Regions from separate parts of the Cytobacillus sp. ABV4_503 genome, predicted to be linked through region 2. Evidence: riboswitches for the same ligand, from Rfam matches in the RefSeq annotation. Region 2 holds a riboswitch; the other holds the start of a gene.

Region 1 (10,550 bases), 3.4 Mb from region 2:
CTTATCGCGGCGGATATGCTGTTCACGTGCCTGAAGAGTAAGCACGAAGCCGCGGCGTCCCTGATCGTCTACCGTTTGTCCGACAAGACGTCCCGGCACTTTTCTCATTAGCTTGGATGTTACGGCAAAATATCCGCAATGCGGGCCTCCGAAAGCTGTAGGAATTCCGAAAACCTGGGCATCTCCTGCTACAATGTCTGCCCCGAATTTACCCGGAGGTGTCAGTGTGCCAAGAGCAAGCGGGTTGCTTGAAACAACAAACATGGATTTATGGGCATGAATAATTTCCTCAAGCTCTTTTAAAGGCTCAACTCTGCCAAAAAAGTTAGGATATTGTACAATGACAGCTGCTATGTCATCGCCAATCATTCCATTTAAAGCTTCCAGATCTGTGATCCCGTCTTTATGAGGGATTTCAATCACTTCAATATACTGGCCCTTTGCGTATGTCTTAACTACTTCTTTAGATTCAGGATGAACTGCGCTTGAGATAAGTATCTTTTTGCGGCGTGTGCTGCCTGCGCTTAGCATGGCTGCTTCGGCAAGCGCTGTTCCGCCATCATACATGGATGAGTTGGCAACATCCATTCCTGTTAACTCACAGATCATTGTCTGGAATTCAAAGATTGCCTGGAGCTCACCCTGGGAAATCTCTGGCTGATAAGGAGTATAGGCAGTATAAAACTCTGAACGGGATAAAACATGATCAACAATGATTGGCATGTAATGATCATAAACACCCGCACCAAGGAAAGATGTATTTGTGCGAAGATCAGCATTTTTCTGAGCCATTTTAGTAAGCTCTTTCAGTAAGGCTGTCTCTGATTTAGCCGGCTTGATTTTATATTCGCCCTTAAATCTTACACTTTCGGGAATATCACTGAATAGTTCTTCCACAGAACTGACGCCGATTTTTTCAAGCATTGCTTTCTGGTCAGACTCTGTCATCGGTAAATAGCGATGTTTCATCATTTTCTCCCCCCGGTTAGTTCTTTTCTCTTTTATAAAAAGGTGTTGCTGCAATCTTAGCCTTCAGTCGTTTGCCGCGAATTTCCACTTCTAATTCAGTTTCCGGCTCCGCATGCTCTTTCTTGATAAGAACAAGGCCAATGTTCTTTTTTAATGTCGGAGATTGGGTGCCTGTTGTCACTTCCCCGATCAGTTCTTCCCCTTTATATACTGGATAGCCATGGCGCGGAATGCCGCGGTCAATCATTTCAATTCCAGCCAGCTTGCGCGGAACCCCATTTTCTTTTTGATTCTTAAGCACTTCTTTGCCGATAAATTCAGCTTCTTTATTGACTTTTACAGCAAAGCCGATTCCTGCCTCAAGCGGTGTGATATCAGGTGAGAGCTCCTGGCCATAGAGTGCCAGATTAGCTTCAAAGCGAAGGGTATCCCTTGCACCAAGGCCGCATGGGAGCACGCCTTCTTCTTTGCCTGCTTCAAGGATTTCATTCCATAATGCGGCTGCATCTTTGGCATCACAGTAAACTTCAAATCCGTCTTCTCCTGTATATCCTGTTCTGGAGACCAGCGCTTTCTTGCCATTCAGATCGACATCCTGCTGGAATTTGAAAAATCCGATATCTGCCAGGTTCGTGCCAGCAAGCTTTTGGAGCACTTTTTCTGCAAGCGGCCCCTGAATCGCCAGCTGTGCCATATCTTCAGAAAGGTTTTTCAATTCCACATTCCCTTCAGCATGGTCCTGAAGCCAGTTGAAGTCCTTTTCAATATTGGAGGCATTTACAACCAGCAAATAGTGGTCATCCTCTATTTTATAGACAAGTAAATCATCAACAGTTCCGCCATTCTCATAACACATGGCTGTATATTGAGCACCTGAGTTCTTTAATTTGGAAATATCGTTCGTCATCATTTTTTGAAGGTATTTAAGGCTGTCCGTCCCCTTCACTTCGATTTCACCCATATGGGATACATCAAAAAGGCCGGCTTTTGTACGGACTGCTTCATGTTCTTCTTTAATGCTTGAAAATTGAACAGGAAGGTCCCAGCCTCCGAAGTCGATGGTTTTTGCTCCGTAATCTTTGTACACCTCGAATAAAGGCGTGCGTTTTAACTGTGACATTTACTCGTCCCCCTTATATCTTTTGAAGTTAGTTGTAGGAACATAAAAAAGGACAGAGTATCCCCTCAATTATGAGAAGATCTCTGTCCTTGCACCTGAAAGTTTACCGAAACCGGCTTTCCCCTTGGGTGGCTTATTAAAAAGCACTCTCCAGAGCTGCGTCAAACAAGAGTTCTTTTGCCTGAGAGATTCACAGATTATGCTTGCTCCTTCGGCGCTACAAATGTAGTCTCTCCCCTTGTTGTCATTCGCATTTATAAAATTTTCCAAGTTGGTCATACTTATACCAAACAGAAAAAATAAAGAATCCATTATTTCGGTTAACTAAATGTAATGTGTTAACTTTCTAAACTTTCAAAGCTATTAACATCGTACCACCTTAACAAGGTTTGGGCAATATCTTTATATAGATAAAAGGAGCTGTTTTTATGACAGTGCAAATTGGCTTTGATTCTGCCTGGCAGGATGAATTCTTAAAAAGAATTGATGACGACGGCCCATGGGGAAACTGGGAGCTATATAAACTGGCTGTAGAGGTTGAAAACCACACGACTATTCCTGATTTTGAAGGCCTTCAGGCTCCAAAGCATCTGCCGAACCTTACTCCCCTCCCCCATCAGCTGGAGGTAGCCAAGCAGGTTGTAGAAAGCATGAACGGCAAAGCGATCCTTGCTGATGAGGTCGGTCTCGGCAAAACGATTGAAGCTGGTCTGATATTAAAGGAATATATGATCAGGGGACTCGTAAAAAAAGTCCTTATACTCGTTCCTGCTTCCCTCGTTTCACAGTGGGCCCTGGAGCTCAACAGCAAATTTTTCATTCCGGCTGTGGCACAGCGAAAAAGCTATGTATGGGAACAATGCGATGTAGTGGTATCATCCATTGATACAGCCAAACGCAATCCCCATCGGGACATCATTTACAGCCTGGATTATGATCTGATCATTATAGACGAAGCTCACAAGCTTAAAAATAATAAAACCAAAAACTATGAGTTTGTACAAAACCTTAAAAAGAAGTTTTGCCTTCTTTTAACTGCTACACCCATTCAGAATCGCATCAGTGAGATATTTAACCTTGTGTCTTTGCTCAAACCTGGCCATCTGGGCAATGAATCAGCCTTTTATGAGAATTACAAAAAAGACTCGCGTTCTTTAAATGATGATGCACATCTAAAAGAACTCGTAAACAAAGTCATGATCCGCAACCGCAGGGCAGATACAGGAATTGAATGGACCAAAAGACATGTGGAAACAATACCGATTGAATTTTCAGAGGCTGAGCGCGAGCTTTATAGCGCTGTAACAGAGATGCGGGGGGAAGGTGACTGGATCAGTTCGAGCCAATTTTCAGTGATGACCCTGCAAAGAGAGGCGTGCAGCAGCAGGGAAGCTGTCTATTTTACTCTTCAGAATATGCTAAAAAGACAGGATCAGCCCTCAATAGCTTTTCAGGAACAAATACAGTACCTTGTTAAAAAAGTTGAAGCTGTCCAGCAAAATTCCAAAGCTCAAAAAGCGCTGGAATTAATACAGGCTATAAATGACAAGGTCATAATCTTTACTGAATACAGAGCAACACAAATGTATCTTCAGTGGTTTTTAAAACAATATGGTATTACATCTGTGCCCTTCAGGGGTGGATTTAAAAGGGGCAAAAAGGACTGGATGAGGGAGCTTTTCCAAAAGAATGCTCAAGTCCTGATTGCAACAGAAGCAGGAGGAGAAGGGATAAACCTGCAGTTCTGCAATCATATCATTAATTTCGATCTACCATGGAATCCAATGCGTCTTGAACAAAGGATAGGACGTATCCATCGTCTTGGCCAGGAAAAGGATGTCATGATTTATAATTTTGCCACGAAAGATACAGTCGAAGAACATGTAATGAAGCTTTTATACGAGAAAATACATCTTTTTGAAAAAGTCATAGGTGATCTGGATGATATTTTAACAAAACTAGAATTTGGAAGTATTGACGATCACCTTGTTGATATTTTCGGAAGATCAGCTTCAGAAGGTGAAATGCGAATCAAAATGGAGAATCTGACGAGCATGATTCAATTTGCTGAGGATATGAAAGAAGGTGGACTGAATGCAGCAACAGGAAATTCATAAATTCCTTGAAAGGTATTTTCACGCAAATGGATGCGAAATAATTGCTAAAGGTCCGGGGTATATAACCGTACAACTGACGATTGATTTGGATAAGGAATTAATGAATCGCCCCTTTTATTGGCATTATCTCGAAAAAACAGGCGGAGTTCCTAACCCCATGCAGCTTACACTTATTACCAACCAGCAGCTCGCCCCTGCGCATATTAAGGGGGAAGTCGTTCATTTTGGCTCTCCCAGACTTCACCAGATCTTTGATTCAGCCCGTAACCTGGCAGGCTATATACGATTATATGAAAACCACCGGCAGGCACCAGGAATGCAGGTTCCATTAAGGCCATGGCTGGGAATGAACGTCCGCGTATCTTATCAATGCGACCGAAAAAGAGATGTCTTTAAATCCATCGGCCTCCAATTAATAAATGGGCAAATGGTCGAAAGCTTTCATGACAGGTTGCTTGGCATGAGCCTTACACCAAAGATTCCCGACTACTCTTTCACTCTGTCTCCGCTCATTATGCCGGGGAGCGGTGTATTCAGGGTAGCTAATTTCATAAAGTCCGAAATTGAGCAAGAAGAACATGTATGGGCTGATGAAGCCCGTAAGCGCTGGCAAAAAGATCTCAACCTTCTTGAACATTTTTATGAAGATGCAGAAGAAAAGGGAGAAAGCTATGAAAACGAGAAAGCAGCCCTTCAAGAGCAATATGAGCCAAAGATTAATATCTCTATAATAAATGGAGGCCTCTTTTATCTGACAGACAGCGCAGTATGATATCACACAAAAAACCGGCAGACATTGCCGGTTTTTTGCATGAAGTCTATTTATGCTTTTTTCTTCTCATGCCCAAATAGAAAAGATATGAAAACATGCCAAACCACCTGAATAAAAACGGCTCCTTCATGTCCTTTTTCTGTGTTCTATGCCGTTTTCTTTCATCTTTGGGCTGATCTATATATTTTACTACTGTCTGTGTTAGATACTTTACATAATCGTTGGATTTCATTTATCATACCTGCCTTTTTCTTCACATTGCAATTACAGCTTGCTATTTATCATTTACAAGTATGTCCAACGATTTTTCAACCTAAACCATCTATTATTTCTTGAATTATTTCTGCTTTATCTTTATTAGTGGTATCAATGACCACATGGGCGGTTTCTTTATAAAGCGGCATCCTTTTTTCATAAAGTTCCTGTATCAGCTTTTTTTTATCGCCTTTCAGCAGCGGTCTGGAATGATCATTTTCAATCCGTTTAAATATTTCATCCGGCGATGCATAAAGGAAGAAAACGATTCCTTTTTCATTCAGCATTTTTCTGTTTTCAGGCTTCACCACAATTCCCCCGCCAGTAGTAACAATTCCTGCTCTATTATCAAATTCATTTAATATAAGCGTTTCAAGATTTCTGAAGTATCCTTCTCCATGCTCTTCAAAAATATCATTAATATTTTTCTTCTCCCGCTTAACTATTTCTTCATCTGTATCGATTACTTCCTGATTTAAGCAGGATGCAAGCTCTTTTCCAATTGTTGTTTTGCCGGCACCCATGAATCCGATTAAGTAAATTGGCTTCATCTTTATCCCCACTCAGTTTTTTTCAATCCATTTTATCATTTTTTGCAGATCTTTGTCATAATAAGCATATCCGGAAATTTCCTTATCAGAGCCAATTTTGGTTTTGAGGGTAATTTGAATTATGCTTGTTGCCACTGGTGAGATTTCATATGAAACAGATCCATTTCTAAACGAAAAAATTCCTGACTTATCCTGGTCTATATTTTCGCTAAGCATTTTTTCAGTTTTTTTTAAGGAACACAATAAGTAATACTCCTGCATCATGACGGTTTCAGCCTGATTCACTATCCTTTTCTCAGAAATAAACTGATCTAATTGAATCGTAAGTAGAAAGAGTGCAGCCAGAATGATTGTTAAAGTAAGAGGGTAAGAAAATCCCTCCTGATTATGGTACATCAATATCCTCCATATTCCTCAGGTAATAAAGACAGGCCGAATGCTCCTGATCAAAACTATCCGATACATTTATTACAATTCCGCCATTAATGGAACTGAATGTTATTCTATCAAGTTTCTGCAGGACAATTTCATGGCCTTTCATATCCACTCGTCTCCTCAAATTGGAACCATATTTTTCATAAATCACGCTTTTCCCGTCTATCGTTAATACAATGGAAACAGGTGAAATATCTGCAGAATCAGCAAGTCTGATCTCTTTTTTGAGCTGATTGATAAATACATGCCATTCAAGTCTTTGTGTCCTTGCTTCCATTTTCCAGTCCTGAAAGAGGAAATTAAAGCTGACCGGCAAAAAGGTAACGATCATTAAGAATATTGAAAATGCAAACAGCATTTCAAGCATGGTAAATCCATTATTATTGAAGTACTTCACACTTTTCTTTCGGTCTATCACGTATATTTTCATATTTTATACAAACCTCCCTCAATCCTGGGTTTTCTTTAGGGAATATTTCATAGACGGTTTGATTTTTTTTTATAATCTTCCCCTCAGGAAAACTCCCTTCCCAGGCTGCCTGCTGAAGACTCTCATAAAGCAGCTGTGTGCTGTCGTAATCCTGTTTTACCTCTTCAGAATGTTCAATAGCTTTAATGACAAGAGGAAACATTATGCCCGCTGCAAGCAGCATTCCTGATAAAGACAGCAAGAGCTCTGCCAAAAAGAAGCCTTCATTCCTTCTCCACATAAAATCTCCCTCTTCCGATTAAAAAGGTAATTTTGTATTGTTCATTGTCTGCTTTGACATAGAAGGTACCGAATTTATTTGTAATACCGCCTGGCCCATATAGAAAAAACAATGGCATGGTACCCTCCTTAATCTCAATGATTCCCGGATATTCTCTGCTGATGATAGGATCAGCAACAAGCTTTACCTGAGCAAAATACCGGTTCTCCTCGGGAACAATTTGAATAGCTACATCTGTCTGATGTGTTATGGCATAGTTTTGGGCATAAAGCAGGTCAGACTTAAATTGGGAAAAGAACATCATCTTTTCAAGATAGAGGAATTGCGGTTTTAGAAGGACAGCTGTAATCGTGGCAATAATAAGGAAAATACTGAAAATGAATAGAGTCTCTATAAATGTAAAGCCTTCTTTGTTTTTTATCATGATCCTGCAGATTCAACCTTCCCCTCTGCAGAAATCTTAATGGCATCTCCATTTGGACAAGAAGTGGTTTCAGCATTGAGGTATTCAGCATCCACTAAATCCTGTATATCCGAAGGAAGCTCTTTATGGTCAATTTCATATGCCTGAACCTGGGCCTGCACCATTTTAACAAACGCATCGCATCCCTTGCTGTTTATTTTAGAATTGTGTTTCGTTACATTCGGAATGGTGATGATCAAAAGCACCGAAATCACCAATAAAACAATCATCATTTCAATGAGCGTGAACCCTTTGTCATTGTTCTTTACTATGCGCCATTTCATTAAAATCCCTCCAATAGATGAAACATAGGCAGCAGAACCGCCAAATACATTGAGACAATTAAAAACCCAATAAATATATATAAAATAGGCTGAATCATTTTTAGGAGTTTTTCTGTCTTTTCCTCCAATTTTTTTAGGCAGTGACTGCTGAAAAAAGATAATTCCTGGTCCAGCCTGCCATTTTTTTGACCATGTATTATAATATTGGCCAATTCCCTTTCAAAAAAAGGATATCTCATTAGTATATCCTCAAGCCTATTCCCCTCACGGAGTTTGATTTTCACGGCTTCACCGAGGGCACTGTAAAAAGGCTGCTTATCATTTTTCTCAAAAAGACTAAACGCCTCATGTATGGATAGGCCGCCATTTAAAAGGTGACTGAGCTGTACAGCAAAGAAATGAGTGTAGTAAAGGCGAAGAAAATGGCCTCCTGCGGGAATTTTTACCATGACTTTCTTTTGCTGGATAGGGGAAAGTTTTCTGAATCTAAAAAAATAGTATATAAGCAAAGTGACTAAAACGACGAGTACAATCAGAATGAACAATGGGAGAAGGTCCCCAATCAAATATACGGCTTTTGTGAAGAAATTTGGCTGAAGGTGCATGGAAACGAATAAGGAAGAGAAACGGGGCAGCAGGACTTTATCAACGAAAACAAATAGGAATGCGGTAATGAACATCAGGAAAATAGGATAGGCCATCAGTTTTTGCAATTTTTCAATGTCCTTTCCTTTTCTCAGCACCATTTCGCTTCCTTCAAGAAATGCGGAAGCAAGGCCACCATGCTGTTCAGCAAAATAAACATAGCCAATCAGATTTTTATTAAAGTTCATGTCTGCAAGGATTTGATAAAAAGGAAAGCCTTCTTTCAACTGAGAGAGGCACTGGCTGATTTCATGTTTTCTTTTTGGCGGCAGCTGATGCATCAGTGATTCCAGTGCCTCAGATAAAGGGTACCCTCTGGACAGCAGTTCACCTGTATTTTTCAGAAACAAACCCTGTTCTTGAATGGTCCATTTATGTTTCTGCATTGTCGTGCACCCACCTGCTGTACTCAGTTTCCTTTATGTATCCAAGAACAATCCCTTTAGTTATTACCTCTTTAAGAGTGCGATACTTAACAAGGCTGATTTCACCTCTTGCCTTCTTTATGGAGGCATTAAGCGCTTTTCCTGCAAGAAGTTCAAAAACACTTGCCCTTTTCCATCTGCCGTATCCATAGCAGAATGGAGAACATTCCCCTTCACAATATGGGCAATTCAATTCGACAAGACGCTGAGCCGTGACAGCCACTAGGGTCTGCTCAATTTCCATCATATTCACCCCAAACTCAGCTAAACGATATACAGCCCCCTGAGCATCCCGAGTATGCATCGTGCTTAACACAAGGTGACCTGTGAGCGCTGCTCTAACTGCAATTTTCGCAGTTTCAGCATCCCTGATTTCACCCACCATAATGATATCGGGGTCATGGCGAAGGATTGCCTTCAAGCCTGCGGAATAAGATACGCCCGCTTTCTCATTGACTTGAACTTGAAGGACCAAGTCATTCTCTTTTTCAATCGGATCTTCCAGGGTGATCACATTGCGATGGAACATATGGGAGGTTTCATTCAGCAGAGAATACAATGTTGTGGTTTTTCCGCTTCCGGTTGGGCCTGTGAAAATAATTAATCCATGAGCATGCTTCAGTAATGCAAGCATTTTTCTGGTCATGTCTGGAAAAAGGCTGATTTGAAAAAAAGGAATTTGTTCCTGCTGGGGCAAAATTCTGATAACGAGGCTTTCACTGTGGCTTGATGGGAGGGTTGAAAATCGCAGTCCAATCATTTGTCCATCTACTTCCAGAGAATAGGCACCGCTTTGCGGCCGCCTCTTTTCACCAATGTCCATCGAAGCAGTAAATTTAAAATGAGAAATCAGTCTGTCGCACTCTTCTTTGGGGAGATACAGCCTGGGGGTCAATTGGCTGCCGAACCTCAGCTGAATCAGTGTGTCTTTTTTTCGGGGAATAATGTGGATGTCGGAAGCATGGCTTCTGACTGCGTCTTTAATAATCCTTTCTGCCATTCTTTCAATTAAACTCAACTACTTTTGCACCACCTTTTTCAATTGTTATAGATTATTATTCGACTAATCCCGAGCATTACCTCCATATTCCGGCAATACTTTTTGACGAATTTGTGAATAAATTATTTCATTCTTTTCATACTAAAAGTGTACCAAATGAATCGATGGGCTATAGCCAAGCGGTAAGGCACCGGACTTTGACTCCGTCATGCGCAGGTTCGAATCCTGCTAGCCCAGTAATCATGGAAGGACACCAGATGTTCCTTCCTTTTTCACTTCAAAAAAAGAGAATGCGCATTATATTCGCATTCCTCTTAAAATCTATTTCGCAATCTTCTTAAATGCATCCGGATTATAGCCTATGACAATTTTATCTCCGTTTGTCAGTATCGGCCTCCTCAGCAGTTTTGGCTCCTTAATTACCATTTGCACCACTTCCGATAAAGATAATTCCTCAAGGTTCTGTTCCAGTTTTTTGAAGGTTTGGCTGCGGTCGCTAGCAGCTCGTCAAGTCCGCTTGTTGTTAAGGAAAGGATTTTTAGTAATTCTCCTGGTGATGGAGTCTCCCTGAAGAGATGCCTTTCTTCAAAATCAAATGAATGTGCTGTCAGCCATTTTTTTGTCTTTCTGCAGGAAGTACAGCTGGGATATGTGAAAAATGTCAATTGGCTCATACCTCTTCACCTCACAAATTTAGTATTTCCACACTCATTGCACATTATTTGTATAAGTAATGTATACATTATTGTATAAGTAATTAAACTTCATTTGTGAACATTTTCTAAACTTATAGTGATTACAGTG
Region 2 (10,550 bases):
TGAAAGTAAATAGGCTTTATATGCAAATAAATCAAACGTTTGATTGAAAAAGCTTGGGGCATTAGCCTCGAGCTTTATTTTATGGAATGAAAAATCTTAAGATAATCAAAATAAGAAGGAACTTTTTCAATCTGGAAGGAGAAAAGGATATGAAGAAATTACTGATACTGGGAATAATGCTGATGATGCCGCTGAATATGCTGGCAGCTCCAGGCAATGCAGCTGCACAGAAACCGTGTATCACACAATCAGAGGTTAAGTTTGAAAATGAATTCCGCAGATTATGGATCGACCATGTATTATGGACAAGCAATTATATTACAAGTGCTACAACAGCCGGGGCGGAGGATCAGAAACAGGTTCTGGCAAGGCTCTTGAAAAACCAGGAGGATATCGGCAATTCGATAAAGCCCTATTATGGAGATGCTGCAGGAAATAAGCTTACAGAACTGCTTAAGGAGCATATAGTTATTGCAGGAGATATTGTGGAAGCTGCCAAGAGCGGGCAAGGCGCAAAAGTGAATCAGCTGAACAAAGAATGGCATCGCAATGCCGATGATATGGCTGCTTTTATAAGCAATGCCAATCCTAATCTGAAAAATGAAGATGTTAAAAAGTTGCTGTACACGCATCTCGAATTAGTGACGGATGATTTAACAGCGAGCCTTGTTAAGGATTGGGATGCCAGAATTGTTTCTATTGATGACGGGGTGACACATATTATCATGATGGCAGATGCCATTTCAGATGCAGTTGTGAGGCAATTCCCGGACAAATTCAAAGGGTGAATATAAGAGGCTTCAGCACATGCTGGAGCTTCTCTTATTTTTCCTTTGACAAAGCAGCCTGTCTCATTATAAGCTATTTAGCGTGCCGAAAAAAATAATGTAAATTTTTCACATATAGAAGGAGGGATATCCGCTATGTCTGGGGATCAAAAGAAAAAGATGATCATATTGATGATCAATATGTTTATTGCGATTGGAAGCTTTGGGATTATTATTCCGATTTTGCCGGCTTATTTGGAATCCATTAATCAGGGGGGAACGGCAGACAGGCCTGATGATTGCCATTTTTGCGGGTGCCCAGCTGATTTTTTCTCCCATTGCTGGAAAATGGGCTGACCAGTATGGCCGCAGAAAGATGATTATTTACGGGTTAGCTGGTTTGACACTATCCATGCTTGTCTTTTATGCAGTAGATTCCATTTGGCTGCTTTACTTTTCACGTGTCATTGGAGGCATAGGGGCAGCCTTGCTGATTCCAGCAATTTTTGCTTACATTGCTGATATTACTACCATGGAGCAGCGTGCAAAGGGGAATGGCCTTGTCTCAGCTGCGATGTCACTTGGAATTGTGGTTGGGCCTGGAATTGGCGGATTTTTGGCAGATTTCGGCTTGAAAATGCCATTTCTGATTTCAGCGCTTGTATCTCTAGTGGCTGTTATTTTTTCAATTGTGCTCCTCGAAGAAAGCAGCACATTGCAGACGGTGCCAGGAGAGATGCCTGAAGAGGAACCGATGGTCAAGAAGCTGGCAATGTCTGTTAAGAAGCCATATTTTATTCCGCTTGTTATTACATTGGTGATGAGCTTTGGGCTAATGGCGTATGAATCTGTGCTGGGGCTGTACCTTGATAATGAGTTTGCTGCTACTCCACAGGAAATTGCCATTATGGTGACTTCAACGGGGGTCATTAGTGTTATTGTTCAGTTATTTGTAGTCGATCGGGTGGTTAATAAATTCGGAGAAGGCAAGGTATTGAATATCTTTTTAGCTGTTGCAGCGTCAGGATTCCTTGTCTCACTGTTTGCAGGCAGCTATGCGCTTTTCTTCGTTATTTCACTGATCATTTTCCTTGCTACTTCCATCCTGCGTCCCGTTTTAACCACGCTAATCTCAAAAATGGCCGGCAATGAGCAGGGATTTGCGATGGGTATGAACAATGCTTATATGAGTATTGGAAACGTGCTTGGGCCAACGATTGCAGGTGTACTTTACGATGTCCGGATAACCTATCCGTTTGTTCTCGGTCTGGCCTTATTGATCGTTACATTGTTTATCACGATTGCCTGGCAGAAAAAGGAGCCGAAACCGAAAGCGGCTGTATAGAAACGGCTTGGAGACTTTGTCTTCAAGCTTTTTTTTGTTTTTTCTGCCATTTATTCAAGACCAAATTATAAATCGGCATTGAAAGAATCATAATTGGCTTTAATTGTGGCAATTTTGTGAAAGAAACGCAGTTCGATTGACATAGTGCAAATAATGTATTATTCTGAAAATAACAAAAATATTGAGCGAATGACGGCTGCGGGAGAGAGCATTCAGTAGCCACCGAAGGAGCAAGCTTCAAAAATACCCTTGAAGCCAATCTCTCAGGTAGACAGATCGCAGTCAGACGCATCTCTGGAGAGCGCGCAGGAATCCTGCGACACCAAAGGGGTTAAACTCTCAGGTAAAAGGACAGGGAAGGGGGATAAAGAAGCCGCCTTTTTCTGTCCTTTTTATATGGATGGCAGCTTCGGGAAAAGCAGATGGAGGAATCTATATGAATACAAATATCAATGCAAACAGGGCGACATTGCTGATATCCTGTCCTGAGAGGCCAGGCATTATCTCCACAGTCTCCAATTTCCTGCTGGAGCATAAGGCTAACATTGTCCATTTTGACCAGCACACAACCGATCCGCTGGCAGGCATCTTCTTTATGAGGATTGAATTCGATATGAACCATTTTGATGAGTCCTTTTCAAAACTGAAAGAGGATCTTCCTGAAATGGCCAGGGAATATTCAATGGAGTGGAAGCTAAGCGGCAAAGGCGAGCGCAAGCGGATGGCCATATTTGTTTCTAAGATGGATCACTGTCTGCTGGAGCTGCTATGGCGCTGGAAATCGAAGGAGCTTGAAGTGGATATTCCCTTGGTGATCAGTAATCATCCCGACATGAGGGAAGTGGTGGAGGGTTTCGGAATACCTTATCATCATGTTCCGATTACGCCTGACACTAAAGCTGAAGCCGAGCAAAAGACGGTGGAGCTGCTGGATGGAAAAGTAGATTTCATTGTACTGGCAAGATATATGCAGATCCTTTCGCCCAGCTTTATTTCCAAATATCCAAACAGGATTATCAATATCCATCATAGCTTTCTGCCAGCCTTCGTGGGAGCCAATCCTTATGCACGGGCGTTTAACCGCGGAGTCAAGCTGATTGGGGCAACAGCTCATTATGTAACGAATGATTTGGATGAAGGCCCGATCATTGAGCAGGATGTCCAGCGGGTTAACCACCGACACACTGCACAGGATCTCAAAATTGCAGGACGGCATGTGGAAAGACAGGTCCTCGCTCAGGCAGTCGCCTGGCATGTGGAAGACAAAGTCATTGTGCATGGAAATAAGACGATTGTATTTTAGGTGACAGACACCATGCACTGTCAAAAAAAATAGATCCAGCATCCAGGAGATTACAGACATCATGAGAGAAGGTGAGCAGAAATGAAAAAGAAAAAATTATCAATGCTTGAAATGATTAAGGCAAATAAAGAGGAGCTTTTAAAAGATAGCCGGGAGCTTGAAAAAATTGAAAAGAAAATAGACGATAAATATGCAAAAGCACAGTAAGAGTGTACACCCGGCCTGGGAGTAAAAATGGCCGGGTGTTTTTTTATGGAGCTGAGTTACGAAGTGAAAATGGCACGAGATGCTATTGAGGATTAGTGTCTGCGGGAAGAGCATGAAATGAACGAAGGGAGCTAATGAGGGAGAATAGCGTCTTTGAGGAGAGGTATGAGGAGTGAAGGGAACTAATAAGGATGAATAGGGCCTTTGGGGAGAGATAAGCGGGAGTGAGGGGAACTGATAAAGGATGAATAGTGCCTTTGAGAAGAGGCAAGCCGGAGTGAAGGGATCTAATAAGAATGAGCAGTGCCCCAGAAGAAGTGAAAAGGGACGAAAAAAACTAATGCAGAAAGGTAGGTTCCCCATGATAGAAGCATTAAAAACACCCAGGGACTCCCTGGGTGCCAAATTCTTATTTTTGTCTAAAGAAATCTGTGAAAGCATGATACATTTCCATTCCCTGATAAAAGAACAGGCTGGAAGCTGTTAATGAAAATAACCCAATCATTAAGAATCGAATCCACATTATTCGTTTCCTCCTTTAATTGTTTTGTTGGACAATTAAGGAGTGTGGATTACATAATTCGCCTCGTAGAAGATGGGATTATAGAATATCTTCTTCCTGCGGGCGATGATGTGCAGGGCACTGTATATAAAAAGGATAATGGTTAGGATTGTGATGGCTAAAGAAATTATACCCTGTATGAAAATATGTTTTTTAGGATCATCTTTTATTAGAAAGCTCTCGGAAAAGTCCGAAACAGTTACCGCTTTGCTTTGGTCCATTGGTATATCATTAAAATGGACCCCAGGGTACTGGGTGATGAGGAAGGTTAAAAATACAGACAGCATTAAAAATGGCATTAACTTCATTTTTTTCACTTCCCTCACCCCTTTTCAAGATTATAACTATCATCATAACCACTATTTATAGATTAGTAAACTAAAAGATTTTGACAGGATTCGTTAATATTCTATGTATATATTGTAAAAATAGTTGGGACAAATGTTACAGAGGTACAAAGGTATTTTGACCGCAAGTCTAGAATATCGGTTGAATAAATATCCATATCCTTACAAAAGTCCTGTTAAAATTGGCAGAGATATTGTCATCCTCCTTTACATATCTTCATATTGCTTTAAAAAAAGCCTCTTATAATCAATTGTGAATCCAGTTTGAATTAAGAGGTGAAGAAAATGAACAATGATAGGTCGATTGATGATTTAATCAAGAAGTTTAATGAAGAGAACTTGAAGAGGGACATTGACCGCCGGAGCTTTCTATCTGGTGCAGGGAAAATTGCCGGTTTTTCTCTTGCCTTGGCTATGGCGCAATCATTAGGTGTGGGTAATCTAACAGTTGAGGCTTCTCCTAAGTTCAGCAAATATCCTTTTACCCTCGGTGTGGCATCAGGAGATCCTCTTTCGGACAGTGTGGTTTTATGGACAAGGCTTGCACCAGAACCGCTTAATGGAGGAGGGATGCCTTCTCATGCTGTGCCAGTTAAATGGGAACTTGCTGCAGATGAACATTTCCGAAAAGTTGTTAAACGCGGGACAGAAATTGCAGTGCCTGATTTGGCGCATTCTGTGCATGTGGAGGCAGAAGGCTTAATGCCGGACACTGTATATTATTATCGTTTTAAATGTGGAAATGAACTAAGCCCAATCGGCAAAACAAAGACACTTCCTGCTGCGGGTGCCAAAGTATCAGGGCTATCATTTGCATTTGCTTCATGCCAGCAGTATGAACATGGATTTTTTACTGCCTATCAGCATATGGCAAAGGAAAATTTGGATTTTGTCATTCACCTTGGCGACTACATATATGAATATGGACCAAATGAATATATTTCACCAACAGGAAATGTCCGCCACCATAGCGGACCGGAAATTATCTCTATTGAAGATTATCGGAACCGCCATGCTCAGTACAAATCTGATCCGCATCTGAGAGAAGCTCATGCTGCTTTCCCTTGGGTGGTAACTTGGGATGACCATGAAGTGGAAAATAACTATGCAGCAGGGATTCCGGAAAAAGGCCAGTCAGCTGAAGCATTTATAAAACGCCGTGCAGCCGCTTATCAGGCATATTATGAGCACATGCCTCTCCGGTTATCTTCCATGCCAAATGGTGATGGTATGCAGCTGTATAGGGAATTCAGCTATGGCAGCCTGGCATCATTCCTTGTGCTTGATTCCCGGCAATATCGTGATGATCAGGCAAATGGTGATGGCAGCAAGCCGCATACGCCGGAGTCCCTTGATCCAAACCGCACTCTTCTCGGCAATGACCAGGAAAAATGGGTTGAAAGCAATCTTGCCAGTTCCAATGCGCATTGGAATGTCCTTGCACAGCAGGTGTTCTTTGCCCAGAGAAACTTCGGGACTATGGCTTCGCCGAAGTTCAGCATGGATGCATGGGATGGTTACCCTGCTGCCCGGCAGCGTTTGGCTGATTTTGCTGTTTCAAACAATATCGGAAACCTAATTGTTCTGACTGGAGATGTACATGCAAGCTGGGCTTCCAATATTCTAACAGACTATAATGATCCAAATGCAAAGCTGATTGGGGCCGAATTTGTCGGAACCTCTATCACATCAGGAGGAAACGGATCAGATGTGAGAGCGGATACGGAAAAGACGCTTGCAGAAAATCCGCATATTAAATTCTTTAATAATTATAGAGGCTATGTCCGCTGCCGGGTAACACCAGAGCAATGGCGTACAGATTATCGGGTGCTTCCTTTTGTAACAGAGCCTGGGGCGGATATATCAACGAGAGCATCCTTAGTCTTTGAAAAAGACCGGGCTGGCTTGAAGCAGGTTTCGGCTACAGCTGTCCCTCAGGGAGTTCGAATATCTGCTGAGGTGGAGGAAGATCGCCATCACGCTCATTCAAGGGCACATGAAAAGCAGCTTAAGAAAAAGCGAGAAAAGGTATTACATTAATGGGACGGTGAGAAGATGATTTCCAACATTGGCATTCCAGGCTTAATTCTTGTTCTTGTCATTGCATTGATCATATTTGGGCCATCCAAGCTTCCTGAAATCGGGCGGGCATTTGGGCGGACCTTAACGGAGTTTAAAAGTGCGGCAAAGGATTTGGTATCAGATGAGGAAAAGAAGGAAGAGAAAAAGCCGGTACTTTCAGCCTTGAAAAAAGAAAAGTAGGAGAGTAAATGCAGGCGATATGTTCGTCTGTATTTTTTTACGTATCATATGTGAAATATTTCACATAAAATTCACTTTTGAATAATCCTCTGGAATGAAAAGTATAATATATTAATACTGTACTTATATTGTTTACCTAAAATGCCATCAGGGAGGCAAGATCATCATGAAAAAAATATTCCAGTTTTTATTTATAGCAGGTTTTGCCATGACGCCTTTTTTTGCGAGCGCACATGTGAAATGGTTCACGAATGTGACGCCTCAAAAGGAAACGATTGAAAATATATTATCACCTTTATTTATGGGACTGGCACTGACAGCTGCGATTGTACTTGCGATGCTGACATTGATTATCCCAAGGACAGCGGAATGGGGCAAAGTTAAAATGATGGATGACTGGCTCTCAGGATTCCGCAAATACAGCAGGTATATCCTTAAGTATGGTACAGCTGCAGCATTAATAATTCAGGTGACGAATGGAACTATATTTGCCCCTGAATTTCATTTAACCAATACGATTGCAATGATTCTAACTTGGGCAGTTATTGGCTTTCTGCTTATTCCCCATCACATCTCTACAAAGGCCGGAGCCGTTATTTTATTGGGGCTATTTGTGTACGTTACCCTACAGAATGGCATTTTCCATATGCTTGATTATGGATATTATGTTGCCATTATAGGAGTCTTGCTGGTCGGCAGTACAAAGCTTGAGCAGGTTGGATTTCCATTTCTGTATTTAGGTACAGGGTTATCTTTATGCTGGGTTGCTGTTGAAAAATGGGTATATCCAAGCATGTCTCTCGATATTGTAGCCAATCATGGAGTTCCCACATTCGGCTTTGCACCGGCTGCATTCGTTGTTATGGCTGCTTTCATTGAGTTTGTTGTCGGTTACCTTCTGGTGGTAGGGATCCTTAACCGGGCAGTTGGCTTCGTGGTGACGGTTATTTTTATTACAACCACGATGCTCTTTGGAATGACAGAAGTAATTGGCCATTTTATGATTCATATTGTGCTGATTATCTTCATCATTGAAGGAGTGTCTTTCTATAACCCGCCTATTAAGCTTCATAAAACCAAGGCTGATCAATTTGTATTTGTTTTCCTGAACTTTATTTTCATCCTTGCGACATTCATTCTGATTTATTACAGATTTGCATAAGGGTTGACACCTTTAGTGAAATAGAATATGATTAACGTATAGTTGAATAGTTTCTCCTAAAGGGGAGTAGCTTTTACAGCAGAGTCGTCATTTCGGAGTTAAGAGCTCCCGGCTTTGTTGGCAACCTTAACGTTGTTAGCAAGACCTTTGCCTGTTTCGGGTAAAGGTCTTTTTGTTTTTTAAAACCTTTACCGCTTGCTGGTAGAGGTTTTTTTATTGCCTGATATAGCCTGGCAATGGAAATCCTCAATCGACATAACTGCAGGGAAACAGTGCGAAGCTTTCAATACTTAAAAAATAGAAGGAAAGGAGACCAAGATGAAAAAAGCAAAAGTATCATTTGCAGAATTAATTAAGAAAAACAAAGAAGAGCTGCTGAGAGATCAGGAATTGCTGGCTAAAATTGAAAAACGTTTAGACGAAAAATACACAAAGGTGAAATAAGGGAGGGTGTTTAGATGGAATTATCACTCATACTTGAGTATGGATGGGTATTGCTGCTGCTTGTGGCGCTGGAGGGTTTATTGGCTGCTGATAACGCGCTGGTCCTGGCGATTATGGTTAAACACCTTCCTGAGGAGCAGAGGAAGAAGGCTTTATTTTACGGGTTGGCTGGAGCGTTTGTTTTCCGCTTTGGATCGTTATTTGCGATTTCATATTTAGTAGATGTATGGCAGGTTCAAGCCATTGGAGCGCTATACCTTCTGTTTATCGCGGCTAATCACATATTAAGAAAGTTCCTTGTGAAAAAAGGCGAGGAAGAGGCAGAAATAACGAAGGAAAAGAAACAATCTGGTTTTTGGCTGACAGTTTTTAAAGTTGAACTGGCTGATATAGCATTCGCTGTAGATTCCATTCTGGCAGCGGTCGCTCTGGCCGTGGCTCTTCCGGATTCAGGACTTGGCCATGTAGGGGGGCTTGATGGCGGAAAGTTCTTTGTCATCTTTGCCGGCGGTATGATCGGATTGATCATTATGCGTTTTGCTGCAAACCTCTTTGTAGATCTGCTTCACAGGAGGCCAGGACTTGAGGTTGCAGCATTTGGTATTGTCGGCTGGGTTGGTGTTAAACTGGCTGTCTATACAATGTCCCATCCGGCGCTGGCGATCCTGCCTGAAGGATTTGCCAAGTCGACCGAATGGAAAGTTACTTTCTATGTAGTCTTAATTGGAATAGCACTAGCTGGATGGTTCCTCTCCAAGGAAAAACAGGAAGTGCCAGCTGAAGAAAAAGCAAGCTAAATCAAGCAGGGCGGAGTATATCCGCCCTGTTTTTTTTATGTAGAGGATAATTCAATCAAACGTTTGATTGAATACCCCTGAGCCCGGCGCTGGCCTGCCATTCAGCTTTCAGGATGCTCATTTCTATCAAGTTCCAATAATCATTTCTAACTCTATTGGTCTGCCTGAGAAGTCCTTCTTTTTGGAAACCTGCCTGCTCGTAAATCTTAATAGCAGGCAGGTTAAAATCGAAAACCCCAAGACTGATTCTATTTAATTTCAGCTCTTGGAACGCTAAGTTCAGGATTTGATGAATCATTTCTGAAGCATACCCTTTCCCCCGTGCTGCGGGGCAGATGAAAACCTTGCCAATCCTAGCAGTTTCGTTGACACGGTCAACTCTGCCAAGGGAAATATGACCGACGATTTCATCGTTTGCCATAACTTTGTAGATATATTCCGTGCTGGATTCCAGATTCGCTGAGCTTATATACTTAGCAAGCTGCTCATGATCAAGCGGGAATTTGAAATGGGCACCGCTCCACTGAACCATTAATTCCTGTGTGCTGATCCAGCTGATGAGCAAATCGAAATCTTTTTCTGTAAAAGGTTCTAATTTTACCATGGGAATCTCCTTCTTATTAATTAAGCGTATGATTGAAATGCTTGGTTTAAAAATGATAGTCGGGATGGACTGCCAGCTTTATTTTTGCCTTTTCTTTTTCCACGGACGCAAGACGGATATTGCAAAAATGAAAAGGGTGACTGCAATTTGAAAGTAGACGGCATACTGGCGAACAGTATGATTATCTATGAAAACAGGATTTGTCAGCGCCTTACTGCCTTCTGCCTCAAGCAGGGCCAGATTTTCCACCATTAATTCATCAACAATTGTAATGCCGACAATAGTTTGGATAATAAATAAAATCCATTTAATTGTTAGCCATCTGTGCTTGAAAAACCCCCAATTTGTAAAACAGCCATAAATAATGCCCACTAGTAATGTGCCGACAGCACCAGTGCGCACAATGTAGTCGCTGATAGCCACCACGTTTTGGTACATGTCCAATGTTTGATCATAAGCAGCTAACTTCATGTTGAAATTCAAAACGAGTGAGCTCATGATCCCTCCGAAAAATAAGGAAGCCAGAACGATATGAAGAATTTTTAGCCATCTGGCTGCTTTTGTTCCCATCTTTTTCAACCTTTTTCCCTCCTTGTTAAATCACTTTATAAGTGTAGCAAGGGAAAAAGGCGGTCCCTATCAGCTTGAGCAGTAAATTGGGATAGGGCTTGGGGCTTAGTTTTCTTATTAACTTTTATTAATCACGTTGTATGCACCCAGTAGTTTTCCATTAGGATCCAATCTTGTTTT

Evidence for each region. A riboswitch is a leader RNA that binds a small molecule or an ion and turns the genes downstream of it on or off. The one in region 2 is predicted to bind glycine.
Region 1: another riboswitch for glycine. It lies ahead of gcvT (glycine cleavage system aminomethyltransferase GcvT); the one in region 2 lies ahead of purU (formyltetrahydrofolate deformylase).

The regions. Positions count from the first base shown of each region.
Region 1 is NZ_JBSWTH010000001.1:3,557,581-3,568,130, forward strand. Features, by position in the region: gene gcvPA (aminomethyl-transferring glycine dehydrogenase subunit GcvPA) at 1-969, opposite strand, end outside; gene gcvT (glycine cleavage system aminomethyltransferase GcvT) at 986-2,089, opposite strand; glycine riboswitch at 2,249-2,337, opposite strand; gene ACXAD1_RS17920 (DEAD/DEAH box helicase) at 2,518-4,206, shown strand; gene ACXAD1_RS17925 (YqhG family protein) at 4,184-4,978, shown strand; gene ACXAD1_RS17930 (YqzE family protein) at 5,025-5,210, opposite strand; gene ACXAD1_RS17935 (shikimate kinase) at 5,287-5,784, opposite strand; gene comGG (competence type IV pilus minor pilin ComGG) at 5,797-6,180, opposite strand; gene comGF (competence type IV pilus minor pilin ComGF) at 6,170-6,649, opposite strand; gene ACXAD1_RS17950 (phosphatase) at 6,600-6,929, opposite strand; gene comGD (competence type IV pilus minor pilin ComGD) at 6,913-7,353, opposite strand; gene comGC (competence type IV pilus major pilin ComGC) at 7,350-7,676, opposite strand; gene comGB (competence type IV pilus assembly protein ComGB) at 7,676-8,707, opposite strand; gene comGA (competence type IV pilus ATPase ComGA) at 8,694-9,764, opposite strand; tRNA gene ACXAD1_RS17975 (tRNA-Gln) at 9,912-9,983, shown strand; partial or broken gene ACXAD1_RS17980 (Spx/MgsR family RNA polymerase-binding regulatory protein) at 10,068-10,420, opposite strand.
Region 2 is NZ_JBSWTH010000001.1:140,296-150,845, forward strand. Features, by position in the region: gene ACXAD1_RS00630 (glycosyltransferase) at 150-788, shown strand; partial or broken gene ACXAD1_RS00635 (MFS transporter) at 924-2,112, shown strand; glycine riboswitch at 2,302-2,401, shown strand; gene purU (formyltetrahydrofolate deformylase) at 2,549-3,415, shown strand; gene ACXAD1_RS00645 (FbpB family small basic protein) at 3,497-3,622, shown strand; gene ACXAD1_RS00650 (hypothetical protein) at 4,181-4,492, opposite strand; gene ACXAD1_RS00655 (alkaline phosphatase D family protein) at 4,817-6,571, shown strand; gene ACXAD1_RS00660 (twin-arginine translocase TatA/TatE family subunit) at 6,587-6,793, shown strand; gene ACXAD1_RS00665 (hypothetical protein) at 6,960-7,955, shown strand; gene ACXAD1_RS00670 (FbpB family small basic protein) at 8,274-8,399, shown strand; gene ACXAD1_RS00675 (TerC family protein) at 8,414-9,196, shown strand; gene ACXAD1_RS00680 (GNAT family N-acetyltransferase) at 9,252-9,800, opposite strand; gene ACXAD1_RS00685 (DUF2269 family protein) at 9,879-10,370, opposite strand.